DNA from 3 places in the Allorhizobium sp. DMC15 genome. Region 2 is predicted to be linked to each of the others. Evidence: predicted binding sites of a transcription regulator. Region 2 holds the regulator's gene; each other region holds the start of a gene.

Region 1 (4,919 bases), on a different contig from region 2:
CGTCTTCGAGAATCAGGGACGGCGAGTCGCTCGCCGCGACCATTTCCCAAGCTGCGCGATGACTGAACAGGCAGGCCTTCTCGACATCTACGAGCGGGCGTTCCCAGGTGTCCCAATAGGTCGACGGACGTAGCGTCGGAGCGCTTGCCGCATCGAAAGCCCGCAGACGCCGGTAAGTCAGCCCAAGTGCCTCCATTTGAGCCTTCTGGAAGGCCATGCGTTCGGTCGCCCGGTCAAGATTGATGATGATCGCATCCATGGTCGGGCCTAGGGGGCGTCATCAATGAGGCGGCGGTAGATTTCGCCGAGCCGGCCGGCCTCGCCCTCGATGCGAAAATTTCCGGAGACGTGGGCCAGCGCCCGGGCGCCCGCGGCGGAAAGGCGTGCCGGATCGTCCATGAAGGCGCCGGCGGCGTTCGTCATCGCGGCAAGGTCGTCGGCGGGGATGACGATGCCGGTCTCATCCCTACCGGTCACCACCAGTTCGGGGAAGGCGCCGACATCGGTCGCCACCACAGGTACGCCCGTCGCCATCGCCTCCAGCGGTGTCAGGCCAAAACCCTCCCAGCGCTGGGGGGCGACAAAGAGGTCGAGGGTGCGGTACCAGTCGGCGATGTTCTTGTGTTCGCCGACGAAGAGGATGCGGTCGGCGAGACCGGCTTCTTTGACCTTCGCCTTCAATCCGTTCTCGAAATCGATATGCTTGGATGTTGCGCGGCCGGCGATGATGGCGGCCCAATCAGGGTGGGACGGCAGGAGTGCAATCATCGCATCGACGAAGAGGTCGGTCCCCTTCTGATGGCGGATGCGGCCGAAGCAGCCGATGTAACGCTGGTTGGGATCAAGCCCGCAGGCGCGCTTGGCCGCATCCTTGTCCTCGGCCGGCTTGAACTTCTCGCAATCGATGCCGTGCATGATCACCGTGTTCGGCACCTCCAGATAGGCGGAGGTCTTGGCGCTGGTGGCGATCACGGCATCCATCTGTCGGACGAGAAATTTTGTCCAGCGGGAATGCCGGCGCTGCGAGGCAGAGGTGAAGACGAGTTTGAGCGGCATGCGCAGGAGATCGCGCAGGATGATGCCGGGCAGCATTTCGATGTTGCGGCGGGCGTGCCACACACGCCCTTCCTGCCCCTCGGGCGGGCGCCAGAGCTTCCCCAGGTCGCGAAAGCGAAGATGCGGCAGATCGCCCGGCAGGCCAGGGCCGAGCACGGCCACCTTCTGGCCAAACCGGTTCTGCACGGGTACGAGCTGGATGATCGTCGAGGTGACGCCGGAGAGGCGGACCTTGAAATTCGGCGCGATCACGTGGACCCCGGCGGGGTCCACGTATGTCGTCTTCGCTTTCACCATCGGGGTTGAGGTCCCATCAACCCCAGTTGACCGCGAGGATCTCGTAGGCCTTTGAGCCGCCGGGCGCGACGACCTCGATGTTGTCGCCCACTTCCTTGCCGATCAGCGCGCGGGCGATCGGAGAGGAGATGGAGATGCGACCGGCTTTCACGTCGGCTTCCTGGTCGCCGACGATCTGATAGGTCTTTTCCTCGTCGGTGTCCTCGTCGACCAGCTTGACCGTCGCTCCGAACTTGATCTTCGAGCCCGACATCTTGGTGAGGTCGATGACTTCTGCGCGGGCAATCAGGTCTTCCAGCTCGCCGATGCGGCCTTCATTGTGGCTCTGCGCTTCCTTGGCGGCGTGATATTCGGCATTTTCCGAGAGGTCCCCATGGGCGCGGGCCTCGGCAATCGCCTCGATGATGCGCGGACGCTCCTCCTGCTGACGCCAGCGCAGCTCTTCGTTGAGCTTGGCAAAGCCGTTCTGCGTCATCGGTACCTTTTCTACCATTTCCTCTTCCTTCGTCTCTTCGGCCGCAGGCGCGGGCACAAAAGAAAACAGGTTCCGTAGCGAAGCTGCGGAACCATGTCACAAATCAAGTTGCAATCACTATAGCAGATTGCTTCCGGCAAATGCCAGAGTTTTCGACAAAACGTTCGAAGTTGCCCCTGGTGGCGCCGAAAGATCGAGTAAAAACAGAGGCGTGATCAGTCGCTCGGACTCAATGCCGCAGGGGATGTCGTTGACGCGGGTGAGTAGAACGTATAGAGAACATTCATATGAAGAAGTCTCTTAAGGAACGTCTTGCCATCCTTTCCGATGCGGCCAAATACGATGCCTCCTGCGCTTCGAGCGGGACGACGAAAAGGGACTCGTCTGCCTCCGGCGGGCTGGGTTCGACCGAAGGGTCAGGGATCTGTCACGCCTATGCGCCGGATGGCCGCTGCATCTCGCTGCTGAAGATCCTGCTCACCAATTTCTGCATCTATGACTGCGCCTATTGCATCAACCGTTCCTCGAGCAATGTCGAGCGGGCCCGCTTCACGCCGGACGAGGTCGTCTGGCTGACGATCGAATTCTACCGGCGCAATTACATCGAGGGTCTGTTTCTCTCTTCCGGGATCATCAAGTCTTCGGATGATACCATGGCCGAGATGGTCAAGATTGCCCGAGATCTCAGGACCAAGCATGATTTTCGCGGCTATATTCACCTGAAGACGATCCCTGAGGCATCCGCGCATCTGGTGGAGGAGGCGGGGCTTTATGCCGACCGCCTGTCGATCAACATCGAGCTGCCGACCGACCACGGGCTGGAGCGCTATGCGCCGGAGAAACGGCCGGTCAATATTCGCCGCTCGATGGCGGATTTGAGGCTCAAGATCGATGAGGCGCGCGAGCCGACGCTCACCGGACGGCGCAAGAAGTTCGTGCCCGGCGGACAGAGCACGCAGATGATCGTCGGCGCCGACGGGGCGAGCGACGCGACGATCCTCGGCTCCAGCGCGCGGCTCTATAGCAGCTACGGGCTGAAGCGCGTCTACTACTCGGCCTTCAGCCCGATCCCGGACAGTTCGCGCAATCTGCCGCTGATCAAGCCGCCGCTGATGCGCGAGCACCGGCTCTATCAGGCGGACTGGCTCTACCGCTTCTATGGCTTCTCGGTGGAGGAGATCGCCTCGATCGGACAGGACGGCATGCTCGATCTGGAGCTCGATCCGAAGCTGGCCTGGGCGCTCGCCAATCGCGACCGCTTCCCGGTCGACGTCAACAAGGCGGATCGCGAGACCTTGTTGCGCGTGCCGGGCTTTGGCACGAAGACCGTCAACGGGCTCCTGTCGGCCCGCCGTCATCGGCGCGTACGGCTGGAGGATCTGACGCGTCTCGGCGTGTCGCTCAAGAAGGTGCGCGCCTTTATCGTCGCCGAGGGCTGGTCGCCCAATCGCAGCCTGGACCGCTCGGATCTCCGGGCAGTCTTTGCGCCGGCGGCCGAGCAGCTGTCGCTGTTCTGATGCGGACCGTCACGCTGGAGGGGCGAGGGGCGTTCGATGAGTGGCGCGATGCCGCGCGTGGCCTGCTGGCCGCTGGCGTTCGGCCGGAGCAGGTTCGCTGGCAGCTTTCAGGAGAGGGTGCTGATCTGTTCTGCACTCAGACAGAGGCCCCGATGCCTCGTACGCAAACTCTCGACATCTCAGTGCCCAAGGGCTTTATCGAGGCTGCGGAAGCTGCGATCTGCCATTCCGACCCGGACCGTTTTGCGCTGCTCTACCGTATTCTTTGGAGGCTGCAGGCGGAGCGCAGCCTACTGCAGGTGCGATCGGACACTGACGTCGCCGATCTTTTCCGTCTGATCAAGAATGTCCGGCGCGACAGCCACAAGATGAAGGCCTTCGTGCGGTTCCGCGAGGTGGACGCTGTCCAGGCAAAACGTCGGCGCTTCGTTGCCTGGTTCGAGCCGGAGCATTTCATCGTCGCGCGCACCGCCGGCTTCTTCCAGCGGCGCTTCACCGAAATGGACTGGCTGATCGCGACGCCCAAGGGCTCGGCCGCCTGGAATGGCCAGGAGCTCAAAACCTCGCGTGAGCCGGCGGCGCGGCCCGAAGCAGAAGACGAGACCGACGAGCTGTGGCGGACCTATTTTTCCAACATCTTCAATCCGGCGCGGGTGAAGATCCGGGCGATGCAGTCGGAGATGCCGAAGAAATACTGGAAGAACATGCCGGAGGCCTCGCTCATTCCGGATTTGATTGCGGGGGCCGAGCGGCGGGTGCAGGAGATGGCCGCGCGCGAGGCAAGCCAGCCGCCGGCCTTCCACGAGCGGCTGCAGGCGCAGTGGCGCGGTCGCGAAGAGAAAAGTGATCCGGACCTTCCGCCGCTTGAACGGCTTCGGCATGAGGCGGCCGGTTGCACGCGCTGTCCGCTGCATTGCCATGCGACGCAGACGGTATTCGGCGAGGGACCTGATGATGCCGAGATCATGTTCGTCGGGGAGCAGCCCGGCGACACCGAAGATCTCGCGGGGCGGCCGTTCATCGGCCCGGCGGGGCAGGTCTTCGACGAGGCTGTTGGGGCCGCGGGGATCGACCGGTCGCAGGTTTACGTCACCAACGCGGTCAAACATTTCAAATACGAGCGGCGCGGCAAGCGGCGCATTCACATGCGCCCGGATGCCGGCGAGGTGGCGCATTGTCGCTGGTGGATCTCGAAGGAGATTGAGATCATCCGGCCGCGCATCGTCGTGGCGCTCGGCGCGACCGCTTATCTGTCTCTAACCGGTGAGAGCCGGCCGATCGCCGAAGTGCGCGGCATGCCGATCCCCATGCAGGACAACCGCATGCTGCTTGTGACGACGCATCCGTCGGCGATCCTCCGGATGCCGGATCCGGATCTGAAGGCGCGCAGCCTGGCGGCGTTCCGGTCAGACCTTGGCGGTGTGAAACGGTTGTTCGATACGCTGCAGAAGGTCAGGGGCCCAGAGCAGGGCGAAGGCCCGTCTCGGGGTCGGTGACACGGGTGCGGCGATCGCTGTGCAGGAAGTCTATGATGAGCTGCGCCACCTGGCCGGGCGCTTCCACATGGGGAATGT
Region 2 (4,919 bases):
ATCTGGTTCTCGGCTTCGTGACCGCCGATCGCATCATAGATCTCGCCGTTGACGGCTTCGACGGCCTTTTCGACGCCCTTGCCGAGGTAACGCGAGCCACCATCGCGCAGTTCGACGGCTTCATGCGCACCGGTGGACGCGCCCGAAGGAACCGCGGCGCGGCCGAAGCTGCCGTCTTCGAGATAGACGTCGACCTCGACGGTCGGGTTGCCACGGCTGTCGAGGATCTCGCGGCCGATGATGTCGGTAATGGCGGTCATGTTCGCTCCCTGTAGACGGAAATTGGACAAGGCTCGGCGGCCGATCACCCTGGCGCGACGCCCGCGGACCTGCCTGTGAGTCACCCTGTCTTACCCGATGATCGGGAAAATACAATGACGGATCGGAAGCGGGATGAACGAAAATCTAATCGATTTAAAGCGGCATTCCCGGCGCTGCATCTTCTTTAGCCGATTGAAGCGCCGGGAAAGTGTGTCAAACGGCCTTGGCTATGTCGTCAAAGGCGATCAGTTTTTCGAGAAGACGGCGCATGTTGTCGATCTGAACCATGTTCGGTCCATCGGACGGCGCATTGTCCGGATCCTGATGGGTCTCGACAAAGAGACCGCCGACGCCAACGGCGACCGCCGCACGGGCGAGCGTTTCAACGAATTCGCGCTGGCCGCCGGAGGAGCCGCCCTGCCCGCCCGGCTGCTGCACCGAATGCGTGGCATCAAAGACCACCGGCGCACCCATACCCGCCATGATCGGCAGCGAGCGCATGTCGGAGACCAGCGTGTTGTAACCGAAGGAGGCGCCGCGCTCGCAGAGGAGGACATTCGGATTGCCGCTGGCATTGAGCTTGTTCAGCACGTTCTTCATGTCCCAGGGCGCCAGGAACTGGCCCTTCTTGACGTTCACCACGCGGCCGGTCTTGGCCGCGGCGACCAAGAGATCGGTCTGGCGGCAGAGGAAGGCCGGGATCTGCAGGACGTCGACCGTCGGGGCGACGGCCGCGCACTGTTCTTCCGTGTGGATGTCCGTCAGCACCGGGATGCCGTATTCCTTCTTGATGTCGGCGAAGACTTCCATTGCCTTTTCCAGACCGATGCCGCGCTCAGCCGACAGCGAGGTGCGGTTCGCCTTGTCGAAGGAGGACTTGTACACGAGGCCGAGGCCAAGCTCGCGGCACAGCTCCACCAGACGACCGGCGATCATGAACGCATGATCGCGGCTCTCCATCTGGCAAGGGCCGGCAATCAGGGCGAAGCGGCCCTTCTGCGAGAAGACGGCCCGGCCCTCGCCTTCACCGACGACGACTTCGGAATTGGTCACAGTGCTCATTTCAACTCCTCGAAGGCGAAGGCGACACCCTGGCCTTTCTCCGGCGCGACAACGAGGCGCGCTCCTGTTTTGTGATAGCGGACGCCATTAGCAGCGAGGCAGGCTTCTGTCACGCCGAGATCACGGCTCGCGACCACAACCACCGCCCCGAGCAGACCCCGTTCTTCGCGCGCATCCGAGAACCCGTATCGAGCCGACAGTCCATCTGGTGTCAGGACATCGACCCTGGCATTGGCCGCTTCGATCGATAGTCCGAAAGAATCGGCCGTGACGTCGCGCTGCCGCAGCGCCGTCTCCAACAGATACTGGAAATCGCTCGGATTATTCTCGCACAGCACCACGCCTCTCAGGCCTGCTGCCGCGTTGGCGTGGTCCAGCAAAGCACCGCGATCGGCGGGCAAGGGGTTCACGCGCTCACAGGCGAAAGCAAAAAAGTCGGGCGAGCGCAGATCGGCGGCGAAGGCCAGCCGAAAAGATCCCTCTACTTTGCGGCCATTGGGAAAGCGAAACTCGCGCGAAAAGCCCAGCAGTTCACCACCGCTCAAACCTTCGGCGACAAAGCTCGCATGATCTGCTCCGGCGTCATCGGTCTTGACGACGATTGCCGAGAGACCCTCGCCCCTTCGGAACCGAAAAGCCTGGTCACGCGCGACAAAAACATTCCCGGCCCGCACCGCCGACAGACAGTCTTCCCGGCTGCCGACGGCAAGCGGTTCGAGATAGGTGTCGTCGCGGAAGAAAACACAGGCGTTTTCAGTGCCGAAAGGGTGACGAGCATCGGCTGCCACGGTGAACCCAAGGCGGCTTAGCCGCTGTCTGGCAGTAACGAGATCGATCACCGGCAGCACAAGGTGGTCCAAAGCGCGCGGCAAAGCGGGAACAGGCGACATGAAGATACTCCGTTACGACCAAACTAGGAATTACCCGAGCGCTTTGTAAGGGCCTCGATCGCCTCACGGAGCGCATCGATCTCGGCCCGGGTGTCGCGCAATTCCTTCAACACCTGCTCATCGATCTTGTGGTGGAGCGCGAGAACCTCGATCTCGGCCTTCAGATTGATCTCATAGTCCTTCGCGGCCATGAAGCGGTCACGCTCGGCCTGGCGGTTCTGGCTCATCATGATGATCGGCGCCTGAATGGCGGCCACCATCGAGAGGATCAGGTTCAAAAAGATGAAGGGGTAGGCGTCAAACGGACGGGCTACCAGGATCACCGTGTTGAGAACAACCCAGGCGAGGAGGAAGACAACGAAGCCAATGATGAAGCTCCAGGAGCCGCCGATCCGGGCAATCGAATCGGCCAGACGCTGACCGAAACTTGCCCCGGCGAGAAAGTCCTCGCCGGCATTGGTCGACACCGTTCGGCGCTGGCGAGCCTTGACCAGAACCTTCTTCTCTGCCGATGTCAGTTGGTCGGCCTGCTTCCCGAGCAGAGTGTTCTCCAAGTCTTTCAGCATGGTGTAACTCACAGAGATTTCAATTCGTTGCTCGGACTTGCTCCCGGCTGTCTGGCTGCCAGCATCGATCGGACATGCAAGGTTGCCAGCACCCGGCCGAAGACGCCTATCGCATTTTCATACGGGTTGTTCACGGAAATTTATCTACTTGCGGAACACATATGGAACATATAGTGTCTGTTCTGGATTTGTTTCACAAACGGGGCCCCGCATATGCTGACGCGCAAGCAACAGGAACTGCTTCTCTTCATTCACGAGCGGATGAAAGAATCGGGTGTGCCTCCGTCCTTCGACGAGATGAAGGACGCCCTCGACCTGGCATCGAAGTCCGGCATTCACAGGCTCATCACGGCGCTTGAAGAACGGGGCTTCATCCGGCGGCTTCCCAACCGCGCGCGTGCTCTTGAAGTGATCAAGCTACCGGAGGCCTATACGCCCAGCCTGCAACCGCGGCGTGGGTTTGCGCCAAGCGTCATCGAAGGCAGCCTGGGAAAGACGCCGCCGCCTGCCCCGGCGCGTCCCAGCAACGACGATCAGAATGCGTCGGTCAGCGTGCCTGTCATGGGGCGCATCGCCGCCGGCGTGCCGATCTCGGCTATCCAGAACAACACGCATGACATTACCGTTCCGGCTGAGATGATCGGTTCTGGCGAACACTATGCCCTGGAGGTCAAGGGCGATTCGATGATTGATGCCGGTATTCTCGACGGCGATACCGTGATCATCCGCAACGCCTCGAACGCCAATCCCGGCGACATCATCGTGGCATTGGTCGATGACGAGGAAGCAACACTGAAGCGGTTTCGCCGCCGTGGTGCCTCGATCGCGCTGGAGGCTGCCAACCCGGCCTACGAGACACGCATTTTCCCGCCGGACCGGGTCAAGATCCAAGGGAAGCTTGTCGGCCTGATCCGGCGCTATCACTGATCCGTCGCCGCGCCGTCATCTGATGTCGTGGCGGCCAGAGGCTGGGGTCTGGTTGCCAAAAGGGCGGCCTTGAAACCGTGTTGGGAGGCAGTCCCCCCGGTTCGCCAGTCGTAGAGGCGATGCACCGTCCATGGGCGTGGCGGGCCTGCCAGCGCTGACGTGACTTCGATTTTTCTTTCGTGGCGATCACCAAGCCGCAACTCGAGAGCGCCGCTTGCGCGCAATGTCGTTTCGCTGATCAAGATCGCGCCTGAATTGCAGCGGGTCAGGCGGCTGCGGACGCCGAGCACAACGATGTCGGCGACGTCACAGGCGAGGCCGGCAATATCGGCGCGGTCGATGACGAGCACGGTCCAGAGGCCGGCAATCTTTGCCGCACAGGCACCGCGAGCGCAGGTGAAGCGGTCGCCCGCGGCGGATCCTGCCAGTTGGTCCAATACCTTGCCTGCCTGTTGTTTTGTCACCGCATCCCATGTCTCCTCCTTTTTCCAATCGGCCGGTGGCGGGAGGACGAGTGCGTCTGTTTGGTCCGGTGGCCGATGATTTTCGACACCGAGCGCAGGCTTCCACTGGTCAAAAAGGAAGGTCGATGGACGCACGCGGTTGGTAGCGAGGGTCTTCGCCTCAGCATCGCTTCGCGGCCTCGGCCAAAACGCGACGAGGCGGCCATCCTCGCTGACCAGCAGATCGGCCGGCCTATCTGCTGGACGCAGCCAGGACGCAGCCAGCGTGACGATCAAGAGAACGCTCCCGGCGTGCCGTAGCCGCGTATGCAGTAACGTGATCAGCAGGAGCGCGGTCACGGTGAGTGCTGGAAACCAGCCCGGCTGACGCGGGATGAGCGCCGCCTCATCCCAGCCGGCGACGGTGTGCGCAACCTGCAGGACGAGATCAAGTCCGAGACCCATGATCCAAAAGAATGGGGCATCAAGGCCGAGCGGCATCATCAGCATGGCGATGAAGCCGGCCGGCATGACCACGATCGAGATCAGCGGCATGGCCGCCAGATTGGCCTCAAGCCCGTGCATGGACAGGCGATGGAAATGCGTGACCGCAAAAATGGCCGTCGACAAACCGCCAATCAGGGATGTGGCGAGCGTCCCACCGACGAATTTCAGCACAAAGCTTGCCAGTTTGCCCGGGACCGATTGGGGAGCCGGCCAGAGGGTGCGCGGCCTCGTGCGCCAGGCTGCATAGCCAGCGATCAGGGCTG
Region 3 (4,919 bases), on a different contig from region 2:
GCGGGTGCGCTGCCGGCGCCTTTTTGGGACATCCCTTGTGAAGCCAGGCGCTATGCCGTTAGATACCGCTAACGACGGAAAAGACGGAACCTGCATGGATGAGATAGATCGGGTCGAGGTGAGTGAAATCACCATCCCCTACCGCGACATTGCCGATACGGGGGAGATGCATGTGGCCGCCTATGTCACGCAGGCCGAGGCCGCTCTTCGCCATTTCTGGCGCTACCGTCCCCCGCTGGAGGACGAGCCGCACTACACGCCGACCAAGCTTGAACTGCGCCTGCATCTGCCGCTGCGTCTTGAGGATCAGGTCCGCATGATCGTGCGCGTCGACAAGATCGGCGGCAAGTCGGTCGGCTTCGAGGTGGAGATGGATCGCAACGGCCAGACGGTCGCCGAGATCGACGTGACCTGGACCGCGCGGGACAGAGAAACTGGCGAGCCGGCCGCGCTTCCGGAGGACGTGCGCGACTGGCTCTACCGTTATTTGCGGTGAGAGACAGCAAGGAGTGGGTGTTGTTGCCGTTTCGGCATCACACTCGCGCCGGCAGCAGCGGATAGCCGACCAAGACCGCACGGGCGGCAAGCGTTGCTATCGCAGCCTTGACCAGATCACCGGGAATGAAAGCAAGCGAGCCGAGAAGGACCTTGTCGAAGGGCGTGCCGGCCGCGACCGAAAGCCACGGCATGCCGCAGAGATAGACCACCCCGATGCCGCCGACGATGGAGGCGATGAAGAAGCCGGTCATCTGCTTGGCTGCGGACTGTTCTTCGCGCACCAGCTTTTCGGCCAGCATGCCAGTGACGAAAGCGCCAATGATCCAGCCGAAGATATAGCCGCCGGTCGGCCCGATCAGCACGTTGAGACCGCCGCGACCGCCGGAGAGAACGGGCAGGCCGACGGCAACGAGCACGACGAGCAGGGCATAGGCCAGCGCGCCGCGCTTGGCGCCGATGATGCAGCCGGCGAGCATCACGCCCATCGATTGCGCCGTGATCGGAACGGGTAGCAGCGGGATCGGCACCGGCGGCAGGAAGCCGAGCACGATGATGATGGCGGTGAAAAGAGAGGCGAGCACGAGGTCTCTTGTGGTCATGGAAAATGTCCCCGGTAAACGTTGAGGATTTTAGTGACCCCGAATGTCCCGTGCGTCAATTGCCTCGGCAATGCGATCGGCATCCTTCAACGTCGAAATGATCAGCGGACCCAGCATGCGCGAGAGTTTCACCGGAATGCCGCGCGCCGCATGCGCCTCCTTCAGCGCCTCGTAGCGCTGGGCGATATCGGGCACGAAGCGCAGCACCAGGCCGAGCGCCAGCCCGAGATCGGATGCCTTCATCAGGCCAAGCTTCTCGAGTGGTCGCGCAAGGTCTGTGATGGCGGCCATGAAGTCGGCAATCGTGGTGGAGGCCGTTACGGCAGCGGCAAGAAAGAGGATGGCCAACAGCCTCAGCACCGTCACCAGCGCTTCCAGCGGCGAAAGCAGCAGGACGTTTACGGCGGCCAGAAAGGCGATGGTGAACAGCACCGGCTTCAGCCGCCGCAGCCCCTCGGCAAATCCGATGCCGGTTGAGAGATAGAGCAGGGTAGTCAGGACCAGAGCAGCCCCGAGCACGACCGACCGCTCGATGAAGTAGAGGAGAAGCCCGCAGACCATCAGCCCGAAGAGCTTTGGCTTCACCGGGATGCGATGCAGGAGGCTCGTCCCCTCCACATGCAGGCTCGTCAGCATCCGGCAATTTCCCGGTAGCGGGCAATCGCGTCCTGGCCCGCGCCATCGAAGGCAAGTGCGCCTTCATGAAACACCAGCACGCGGCCAAAATTCTCAACGAGGTCCAGATCGTGGCTGATGACAACAGCCTGCTCAGCAAGCCCGTCGATCGCCGCCTTCACCCGGGCGCGGTTCTTCAGATCCAGCTGATTGGTCGGCTCGTCGAAGATCACGACATCAGGCCGGTTGACGCAGACGGCAGCCAGCGCCGCAAGCTGCAACTCCCCGCCCGACAGCTCATGCGGCCGCCGCCCGGCGAGATCGCTGATGCCGAAGCGCGAAAGGGCCTCGTCCACCACGCGGTCTATCTCGGCTGCAGGCAGCCCCCGCGATTTCGGCCCGAGCGCCACATCCTCGCGGATGATGGGCAGGATGATTTGATGTCCGGGGTTCTGGAAGATAAAGCCGGTCTTCGCCCGCGCGGCCTTCTCGTCGGTCACGGTATCGAGACCGTCGAGTGTCACCGTGCCGGAGGTCGGCTTGGCAAGGCCAGCAATCAGCCGCGCAAAGCTCGTCTTGCCGGAACCGTTGAGCCCGATCACGCCGATACGACGCTCGCTGAGCGACAGTGTGAGCGCCTTGAGGGCCACACGGTCGCCGTAACGCAACTCGGCCTGATCGAGAATGATGTGCAAGGGAGGGTCTCCTGCGGGCGATGGGGGTTGCTATAGCCCGCTCATGGGCCCGGTGCCAGATCTCTTCCATCGCGCTGGATCATGAGGGGGCTGCCAAAATCGCCTTGTGCGGTGCGGGCGTCGCCACTTGGAATCTCCGCCATTGAACAAACCACGAACATGCCCTAGCCTCATCTCATGTCGATTCCCGTTCCCAGCGCCCTTGCGCGAAAAATCTTCCTCGAACGGCAGGGGTTGTCCCGCTCGCCGACGAAGGCGCTTCGGCGCGAGGGGCTCTATGACCTGATCCACGATCTCGGTTTCGTCCAGGTGGACAGCATCCAGTGGGTCGAGCGCGCCCATCACCAGATCCTGTTTTCCCGCAACCAGACCTATAAGCCGAAGGATCTTCAACATCTCATCGAGAAGGACCGCTCGCTTTTCGAGCACTGGACGCACGATGCCTCGGTCATTCCGTCCGAATTCTTTCCCTATTGGAAGCACCGCTTTCTCCGTCGCGAGGCGAAGATCCGCGAGGACTGGGCCCGATGGCAGGGGCAGGGCTTCGATCAGGCCTTCGAGGAAACCTATGCCCGCATTCGCGACCATGGCCCGGTCATGGCCCGCGATGTGAAGAGCGATGATCATGTCTCCGGCGGCTGGTGGAACTGGCACCCCTCGAAGACGGCGCTGGAATTCCTTTGGCAAACGGGAAAGTTGGCCATCGCCCGGCGTGAAGGCTTCCAGAAGGTCTATGACCTTGCTGAAAGGGTCATTCCCGCAGAGCATCACGAAGCGGAAGTCGAGCACGAGGCCTTTGTCGACTGGGCCTGCCGGGCCGCGCTGACCCGCCTCGGCTTTGCCACGTCAGGCGAAATCGCCGCCTTCTTCAAGATCATCACGCCGGAGGAGGCCAAGGTCTGGCTGATCGAGCATCGCGACGAGTTGCAGGAGCTTGCGCTGGAGACGGTCGATGGCAAGCCGCGCAGCTCTTTCGCCTTCATTGACCAGGTGGGCACGCTCATGAATGCGCCCGAACCACCTGCGCGGGTTCGGGTCCTCTCGCCCTTCGATCCCTTGATCCGCGACCGCAACCGGACCGAACGCCTCTTCGGCTTCTTCTACCGCATCGAGGTCTTCGTGCCCGAACCGAAGCGGCAATATGGCTACTACGTTTTCCCGCTGCTCGAAGGAGACCGCCTCATCGGCCGCATCGACATGAAGGCCGAGCGCAAGGAAGGCCTGCTCGACGTCCGCCGCCTCTGGCTGGAACCGGGCGTGAAGCCAAGCGCCGGGCGGTTGGAGAAGCTCGAAGCAGAACTTCAGCGCGTTGCTCGCTTCGCCGGCATGGACGAGGTGCGGTTCCAGCCCGGCTGGCTCGGCTGATTCAAGACATTTTCATCAGGAAAGACGTTCGCATGACCGACTACAGCGCCTACCGCATCGAACCCCACGTGCCCCCCATCGACGATTACATGCGCCTGCGCCTGGAATCCGGCCTGACGCCCTTTTCCCGTGAAGCCGCCGAGAAGGGCCTGCCGAATTCTATCTTCGGCGTCAGCCTGATGCATGGCAATGAGACCGTCGGCATGGGCCGCATCATCGGCGATGGCGGCTGCTTCTTCCAGGTGACCGACATCGCCATCCTGCCGGCCCATCAGGGCAAGGGGCTTGCCAAATGGATCATGGCGGCGCTCTCCGATTTCATCGCCACTTTGCCGAAGACGGCCTATGTCAGCCTGATCGCCGACGTGCCGGCCAACCGGCTCTACAGCCAGTTCGGTTTCAACGAAACCGCACCTCGATCTGTCGGCATGGCACGCGTGCTGAAGCCGCACTGAGGCTTTCCGTTGCTACAACTTGTAATTCCCGTCAAATGACGTATAGTCGATCCGTCATTTGACGGAGGCTGACCATGTTAGACCATCAGCGCGTACTGGATGCCCCGATCGCTCGTATCCAGGGTTTTTCCGATGAAGGAGAGCGGACACGGCTGTCGTCGACGGCGCTCAAGGCCTATCGCCGACTTGTCAGCCAATGGGATCTGACCAGTCAGCAGGCGGCGTCCCTGCTTGGCGTTTCCGTCAGCACATGGGAGCGCCTGAAGCCCGATCGCGTCGAGAAAACGCTGACGCAGGACCAGATGACGCGCATCTCGGCGCTGGTCGGCATCTACAAGGCACTGCATCTTCTCTTCTCGGATGAGATGGCGGATCGCTGGCTGCAGCTTGCCAATTCGGGGCCGCTCTTCGACCGGCGCACTCCCATCGCCGCGATGGTCGAGGGAGGCATTCCGCATATGCTGGAGGTGCGTCGTTACCTGGATGCTGTGCGCGGAGGCCTTTGAGTGGAGGTCGCGGGCATTCCCGTCACCACGCTTGCCTATCCGAAAACGGTACGGCTGGTGTCGACGGCAAGATTGCGGGAGGCGGTTCTGGCAAGCCTTGTCGACACAACGGAAGAGTTTGCCGAACTGGCGGAAATCGAGGCTGCCACCTCCACTCGCATCCACGCTCAGGCGACCGGTATCTCG

The links. The regulator LexA, encoded in region 2, represses DNA repair genes until DNA is damaged. The targets are predictions, from matches to a motif close to TGTTCNNNNTGTGTTCNG.
Region 1: ACT53S_RS09425 (putative DNA modification/repair radical SAM protein) is a predicted target of LexA. The motif match lies at 2,093-2,110, and genes of this name have one in related genera.
Region 3: ACT53S_RS04725 (energy-coupling factor ABC transporter ATP-binding protein) is a predicted target of LexA. The motif match lies at 2,550-2,567, and genes of this name have one in related genera.

Annotation. Positions count from the first base shown of each region.
Region 1 is NZ_JBQUZB010000002.1:186,129-191,047, reverse strand. Features, by position in the region: gene ACT53S_RS09440 (glycosyltransferase family 25 protein) at 1-259, opposite strand, end outside; gene ACT53S_RS09435 (glycosyltransferase family 4 protein) at 268-1,353, opposite strand; gene greA (transcription elongation factor GreA) at 1,370-1,846, opposite strand; gene ACT53S_RS09425 (putative DNA modification/repair radical SAM protein) at 2,116-3,345, shown strand; gene ACT53S_RS09420 (UdgX family uracil-DNA binding protein) at 3,345-4,841, shown strand; gene ACT53S_RS09415 (alpha/beta fold hydrolase) at 4,798-4,919, opposite strand, start outside.
Region 2 is NZ_JBQUZB010000003.1:270,882-275,800, reverse strand. Features, by position in the region: gene eno (phosphopyruvate hydratase) at 1-260, opposite strand, end outside; gene kdsA (3-deoxy-8-phosphooctulonate synthase) at 475-1,323, opposite strand; gene ACT53S_RS15610 (VOC family protein) at 1,320-2,213, opposite strand; gene ACT53S_RS15605 (DUF1003 domain-containing protein) at 2,237-2,779, opposite strand; gene lexA (transcriptional repressor LexA) at 2,993-3,706, shown strand; gene ACT53S_RS15595 (ComEC/Rec2 family competence protein) at 3,700-4,919, opposite strand, start outside.
Region 3 is NZ_JBQUZB010000001.1:975,706-980,624, forward strand. Features, by position in the region: gene ACT53S_RS04710 (thioesterase family protein) at 95-496, shown strand; gene ACT53S_RS04715 (biotin transporter BioY) at 534-1,097, opposite strand; gene ACT53S_RS04720 (energy-coupling factor transporter transmembrane component T family protein) at 1,128-1,733, opposite strand; gene ACT53S_RS04725 (energy-coupling factor ABC transporter ATP-binding protein) at 1,727-2,407, opposite strand; gene ACT53S_RS04730 (winged helix-turn-helix domain-containing protein) at 2,585-3,772, shown strand; gene ACT53S_RS04735 (GNAT family N-acetyltransferase) at 3,805-4,227, shown strand; gene ACT53S_RS04740 (antitoxin Xre-like helix-turn-helix domain-containing protein) at 4,302-4,733, shown strand; gene ACT53S_RS04745 (RES family NAD+ phosphorylase) at 4,734-4,919, shown strand, end outside.